2 linked regions of the Geomonas sp. RF6 genome follow. The protein of the gene in region 2 interacts with the protein of the main gene of each other region in a pairwise test. Links are inferred from orthologs where the notes say so. Each region holds a gene or a part of one and is shown on either strand. Other genes may lie near its edges.

Region 1 (3,102 bases), 1.1 Mb from region 2 along the record:
GGCGCAGCTCGTCGCGGCATTTCCCCATGAGGGAGACGGCGGTCTTTACCGGGACCGGGTTCGTTTCCACAAACATGGCGTTGGAGATCTTCAGGAGCTTCAGATGGAGCTGTCTCGCCTCTTCCATGTTGCCGGCAAAGAAGGCGTCGGTCATCGCTGCGACTTCCTTCGGCATTATGTTAGCCGTCACGGAAATCACCCCTTTGCCGCCGCACGCCATCATCGGGAAGGTGATGAAGTCGTCGCCGGAAAGAACGTCCAGCTTGTCGCCGCACAGCGCCAGGACCTCCGAGGCCTGCAGCAGCGACCCTGTCGCTTCCTTGATGGCCACGATGTTTGGGTGGTCCGCAAGGCGCGCCACGGTCTCCGGGAGGAGGTTCACGCCCGTCCGCCCGGGTACGTTGTACAGCACCTGGGGGATCGCCACAGCGTCCGCGATGGCCTTGTAGTGCAGGTAGAGCCCGTCCTGGGAAGGCTTGTTGTAGTAGGGAGTGACCAGCAGCGCGCCATCGGCGCCGAGATCCTTCGCGTGCTGCGTCATCTCGATCGCTTCCCTGGTCGAGTTGGAGCCGGTCCCCGCGATGACAGGGACCCTCTTTGCGGTCTGCTCGACCACGATCTGGATCACCCGGTCGTGCTCTTCATAGTCGAGGGTAGAGGCCTCTCCGGTAGTGCCGCAAGGGACGATCCCGTCGGTGCCGTTCTCGATCTGAAATTCCACCAGTTCCCGCAGCTTCTCCTCGTCGATTGCGCCGTTGTTGAACGGAGTTACGAGGGCGACGATGCTTCCCTGAAACATGGGCTTCTCCTTTGTAAATCTGGTTCAGGCCGGGCCAGAGGGCCCAGCCTTACTCGAGTAGACTGGCGATATCCCTACAGGAACGAAGGAAGGTGCTCACCTTTGATGAGATCCTCGACCTTCTCGCGCTCGCGAATCACCTCGTAGCGGTCACCCTTCACCATGATCTCCGGGACGCGGGGACGGCTGTTGTAGTTGCTGCTCATGGTGAAGCCGTAGGCGCCTGCGGACATGAAGGCAACGAAATCGCCCTGCTTGAAGTTGGGGACCTCGCGTTCTTTTACCAGGAAGTCACCGGACTCGCAAATGGGGCCGACGATATCCGCCACCACAGTCCCCTCCTGATCCTTCACAACCGGCTGCACGCCGTGGAAGGAGCCGTAGAGGGCGGGACGTGCCAGATCGTTCATCCCTGCGTCGATGATGATGAAGTCCTTCTCGTCCCCTTTCTTGGTGAAGAGGCACTTTGCCACCAGGATCCCTGCGTTGCCGACCAGGTTCCTCCCCGGCTCGAAAAGGAGGTGCAGACCGAGGTCCTTCGTCTCCTCGAGGATCGCCTTGCCGTACTCCGAAGGGAGCGGCGGCACCTCGTCATTGTACTGAATCCCCAGCCCGCCGCCGAGGTCGAGGTACTTGAGGTCGATCCCCATCTCACGCACGCCGGCCACCAGTCTCTTGAGCTTCTTGATGGTGTCGACAAAGGGGGATACTTTGGTGAGCTGGCTGCCGATGTGGCAGTCGACGCCGATGATTTCCAGGTTCTGGAGGGTCTTCGCCCGGGCGTACTGCTCGAGGGCCCGCTCGATATTTATGCCGAATTTCGCCTTCTTGAGCCCGGTGGTGATGTACGGGTGGGTTTCCGGATCGACGTCGGGATTGACGCGCAGCGCGATGCCGGCCTTCTTGCCCAGGTGTCCCGCCACCATGTCGATGCGGTCGAGCTCCTGCTCGGACTCCACGTTGAAGAGGAGGATGCCGGAGTCGAGCGCGTAGGCGATCTCGTCGTCCCTCTTCCCTACGCCGGAGTAGACGACCTTTTTCGGATCGACGCCCGCTGCCAGCGCGCGGTAGAGTTCGCCGCCGGAGACGATATCGACACCACCGCCCAAGTTGATGAAGGTCTTGAGGACGCCGAGGCTGGAGTTCGCCTTGACGGAGTAGCAGATGGTATGGGGAGTGCCGGCGAAAGCGTCGTCCATCGCCTTGAAATGTCTCTCGAGGGTGGCGTGGGAGTAAATGTAGGCGGGAGTGCCGACTCTCTCGACGATATCTTTTATGGAAACTTCTTCAGCGTGGAGTTGTTCATCCTTGTACTGAAAGTAATGCATCGATTTCCCCCTTGGAGCTATCTAAAGATGTTGCCCAGGCAAACAAAAAAAGTTTTTATCCTTAACATAGAAATCGGGCAAAAGTCAAAAATATTGCGAGTGTTGGAGGAATGTGAAAGGAGCAGCGAGGTATGCCTCCATGCGGAAATGAAGGAGCAGAGTTATGTGCAGCAGTCGCAGAGCGATGAGTTTCTTGAGTGAAAAGAAACCTTGTGCTTGAGGGAGGGAAATGTAGGCCGGGATAAGCCGTCAGGCGTTCCCGGCAGTCCGACATCATCAGCGCGGCACGCATCGTCCCACACCATCATTTGCCGGAAACGCTTCGCTTATTCCGGCCTACAGTTCCCTACGTTGTCCAACCCACAAATTCTTCGATTTTGCCCAAAAAAGCGGCATCGAAATTTGAGCTACAGGCGGCGTTTTCGACTCCGCGCAGCCTCAGGCCTTCAAAACACAACCCACAAGCTCAGAAGGCGAATTTGGCTCATTAACAGCGAAAGCCACCTTTTCCAATCTACGCGCGGGCGATCACCACGAGGGATCTGGCATCCCCTGCGATCGGCAGTGCAAATTCGTCGACCGAGACGACCTTGGCACCCAACTCGGCCAGCGCACCGGAGGCTGCCTCCGCTTCCTTCAATCCTTCCCGTCCTTTCATGGCGATGATCTTTCCGTCTTCCTTCAGAAGGGGAAGCGCCATCGCTGCGAAGGAGGGGATGTCGGAGAAGGCTCTGGAGACGATCCAGTCGAAGGAGGCTGCATGGTCGGCGGCGAGCGTCTCGGCGCGAACGTGCTGCGCGGTGAAGCGCTCCAGGTTGAGGAGCCGCGCCGCGTTTTTCTGAAAGCTGATCTTCTTCACCACAGCATCAACTGAGAGCACCTCTATCTCGGGTGCAACTATCTTCACCGGGATGCAGGGAAAGCCTCCACCGGAGCCGATGTCCAGAAGCTTGCCTGCCGGCTTCAGCGCCCTGA
Region 2 (3,309 bases):
CGCCCCGCTCACGGCCACGCTTACAGGCTTCAGCGTCAGCTCCCCTGACTCGAGCTCCGAGAGGGTGAGGAGATCGCCGATCAGGGTGGAAAGCCTCTCCGCATGGCTGAGAATTATGCCGAGGAATCGCTGATGCCGCTCCGGGTCGTCGGCAAGGGCTCCGGAGATGAGGGTCTCGGCGTATCCCTTGATGACCGTGACCGGGGTGCGCAGCTCGTGGGATACGTTCGCCACGAAGTCGCGGCGCACCTTCTCCAGCTTCTTCAGGTCGGTGATGTCGTGAAAGACCGCCACCATCCCCACGAACTGGCCCTCCTGGACAAGGGGCACCCAATGCACGAGGAGGGTCGCCGTCCCCAGGTCGATCTCCTGCAACTCCTCCCTCTTCTCCGCGCTCACCTTCCGGCACGCTTCGCAAAGGTCCGGGTGCCGGCTGACCTCCAGGAGCGATCTTCCCTCCAGGGCGCTCTCCTCTCCGAAAAGCGCGCGCAGGGCAGGATTCACCAGGGTAATGACACCGGTTGCGTCGGTAACCATCACCCCTTCTCCCATTCCCTTCAGAATGGCATCAAGGCGGTTGTTCTCGGACGACATCCGCTGCAGCTGGTACTCGATGCGCACCGCCATGTCGTTCATCACCTGGGCGAGCTGGCCCAGCTCGTCCCCGCTCCTTATGGGGATGCGGGTGCTGAAGTCGCCGTGACCGATCCGCCTCGCTGCCGCGGCCATGGTCGCCAGAGGGCGCGACGTTATCCTCGCCAGGAGGGCACTGAGAACGAGGGAGGCGACAACGGCGAGGGCGAGCGCGATGCCGAGGGTCTGCTGCAGCCCCTGGCGTGCTTTCTCCACCTCGGAGAGGGGGAGTGCCAGCCGCAGTACGCCGTCCTTGCGCAGAGGGGCCGCCACGTACAGCATGTCGGTGTGCAACGTGGCGGAGTAGCGGACCGAACTCCCGATGGCCCCGCCCATGGCCTGCCTGATCTCGGGGCGGTTGCCGTGATTCTCCAGGAGGGGGAGCTGCGCTGCACCAACCTCGGAGTCCCCCGTCACCTCTCCGTCCCTCGTCACGACCGTCACCCTCGCCCTCATCACCCTGGAGAGTTCAGCAGTGAAGGAAGGCGCATCCCTGTGCAGGTCGCGGACCTCTTTTGCTGCCATCAGCGCCGCGATGCGGGCCTGGTCCTCCATGTGCCCCCTGATGCCGCTGACCAGCCGGTCCTCCAGGTTGTATTCCAGGTAGCCGTAGAGCGTGCCGAGCAGGAGGAGCGCCAGGATGAGGTACGAAACGATCAGCTTCCAGCGAAACGATCCTCTCATGACTCCTCCATCTTGTAGCCGAATCCCCGGACTGTCTTTATCAGGTCCCCCCCTTCCTTCAGCTTCGTGCGGAGCCGGGTGAGATGCGTATCGACGGTGCGGGTGTCACCGAGATAGTTGTACCCCCACACCTCCTGCAGCAGGTGCTCCCTGCTCTGCACGCGCCCAAGGCGTTGCGCCAGATAGGTGAGGAGCTTGTATTCCGTGGAGGTGAGGGCGATCTCTTCCCCCGACACCATCACAAGATGTCTCTCCATGTCGATCAGCACCGGGCCGATCTGCACCGTCTGCGGCGCCTCGGCCTCGGCTCCGCTGCGGCGAAGCACCGCGCGCACTCGCAGGAGAAGCTCCCGCGTGGAGAAGGGCTTCACCACATAGTCGTCGGCCCCGAGCTCAAGCCCCACGACCCGGTCTATCTCCTCCCCCTTTGCGGTGAGCATGATTATCGGGATGCGCGCGGTCTTCTCCGCGCCCTTGAGGAGCCGGCACACCTCGGTCCCCATCATGCCCGGCAGCATGAGATCGAGAATGATCATGTCCGGAAGATTTGCCCGCGCCTCCGCCAGGCCGGTGATGCCGTCGTGGGCGAGTGCGGGGCGAAATCCCTCCTTTTCCAGGTGAAAAGCCAGGAGCTCCGCCAGATCCTTTTCGTCTTCGATGATGAGTATGGTGCGCATGGGTGAAAAACCTCGCGGTGGCCTTTCCTGGTGGTGGGTAAAATAGTTCTCTTCAGCCTAACGGCCTGTAGTTGCGCCGTTATTTCCGTTATACACGCTGGTTCCACATCAATTGTGGAAAGTGCTGTTGAAAACATGTGAATGTGACGCGTAACTTCGCCCGGGATGGGTGCTATAACGGATTGCCCAAGAATTCGGCACGCTCCCCAAAACGACGTTAGTATTGCCCCCTCAATAATTCCGGCAGTTTATGCAGCGCTGTCTGCCATGCCTCCTCAACTGTGCGCCGAAAACGGGGTGGCATGTCGGAGGGTGAGTCAAGGTTAACGAAGCTTTTACCGCTCCAGTATTGTATGCAGGCGCACCGTTCCAACCCGCACCTCGAGCCACTCTCTCCGCGAGCATGATACGTGAGGGGGGCAGGCTCTGACAATACTAATTGGGAGAGGCAGGGAGATTGCGGGGCCAATCTTGTCTTCTGATATGCCCGCCTTTCGATCTGGCACTCTCCCCCCCCCCGCCGTCCCCCTCCAAAGCGCCGGGGGACGAGAATCTGTAAACATTGACATAGCAGGACGCGCTATGGTAAGTGAAAGAACCTTCCGAAATCATTACTCATTTTGCAACAGCCGTTTGAGCCGGGCAAACATGGCTGCCGGCAGAGCGGGATCGTGAGCGCCTCCGGTTGACTTCGAATTTTGTTACGGTACTCTTTCCCCTCACTTCAGCTCTAATTAAAACGGCTGCTTCGGAACATCGAGAGAGTGTCCCCTTCCCCTTCAGGGTCACGGGCTTTTTTCTGAGATAAGCTTTAAACGTATAGCGAGGAGTGCACGTGCGACTGACACCGAAGACCGAACTGGAGGGACGCTGCCGAAAAGTCCAGGCGATGATGGCGGACGCAGGGCTCGATGCCCTCATCGTGCTGCAGAACGCGGACCTCTTCTACTTCACCGGCACCATCCAGTGCGGCACCCTCTATATACCCGTGGCAGGGGAGCCTCTTTACCTCGTCCGCCGCGATCTGGTGCGTGCCCGCGCTGAAAGCGCCCTCTCCGCCGTCCTCCCGGGAAACTCCATGCGGGATCTCCCCCCGCTGCTGAACGACTACGGGCTCCCCCATCCAAAGCGGATCGGGATGGAGCTCGACGTCGTCCCCGTCAACTTCTTCCAGAAGTACGCGACCCTCTTCAAAGACGCAGTCATCAGCGACGCCTCCGACATCATCCGCCGTGCGAGGATGATAAAGAGCGGCTACGAGATCGACCTTTTGAGGGAAGGGGGGCGCCAGTGCGACGTCGTGTACCGTCGCGCG

What was found.
Region 1: the proteins of LPW11_RS03575 (region 2) and lysA interact in binary tests that used the Escherichia coli proteins (3 or more experiments, as listed by UniProt). The link is inferred for Geomonas sp. RF6 from one-to-one orthologs.

The regions. Positions count from the first base shown.
Region 1 is NZ_CP087999.1:1,923,853-1,926,954, forward strand. What follows is about bases 1-2,783. They hold lysA (diaminopimelate decarboxylase), read right to left. Parts: upstream 2,128-2,783; coding sequence 874-2,127; downstream 1-873. Other genes in these bases: dapA (4-hydroxy-tetrahydrodipicolinate synthase), read right to left, coding at 1-799; rsmG (16S rRNA (guanine(527)-N(7))-methyltransferase RsmG), read right to left, coding at 2,642-2,783. In the rest of the region: more of rsmG, read right to left, coding at 2,784-3,102. UniProt on the Escherichia coli protein: Specifically catalyzes the decarboxylation of meso-diaminopimelate (meso-DAP) to L-lysine. Is not active against the DD- or LL-isomers of diaminopimelate.
Region 2 is NZ_CP087999.1:829,185-832,493, reverse strand. Bases 155-3,144 are described here. They hold LPW11_RS03575 (winged helix-turn-helix domain-containing protein), read right to left. Parts: upstream 1,995-3,144; coding sequence 1,314-1,994; downstream 155-1,313. Other genes in these bases: LPW11_RS03570 (M24 family metallopeptidase), read left to right, coding at 2,830-3,144; pnpS (two-component system histidine kinase PnpS), read right to left, coding at 155-1,317. Outside these bases: more of pnpS, read right to left, coding at 1-154; more of LPW11_RS03570, read left to right, coding at 3,145-3,309. UniProt on the Escherichia coli protein: Response regulator member of the two-component regulatory system CpxA/CpxR which responds to envelope stress response by activating expression of downstream genes including cpxP, degP, dsbA and ppiA.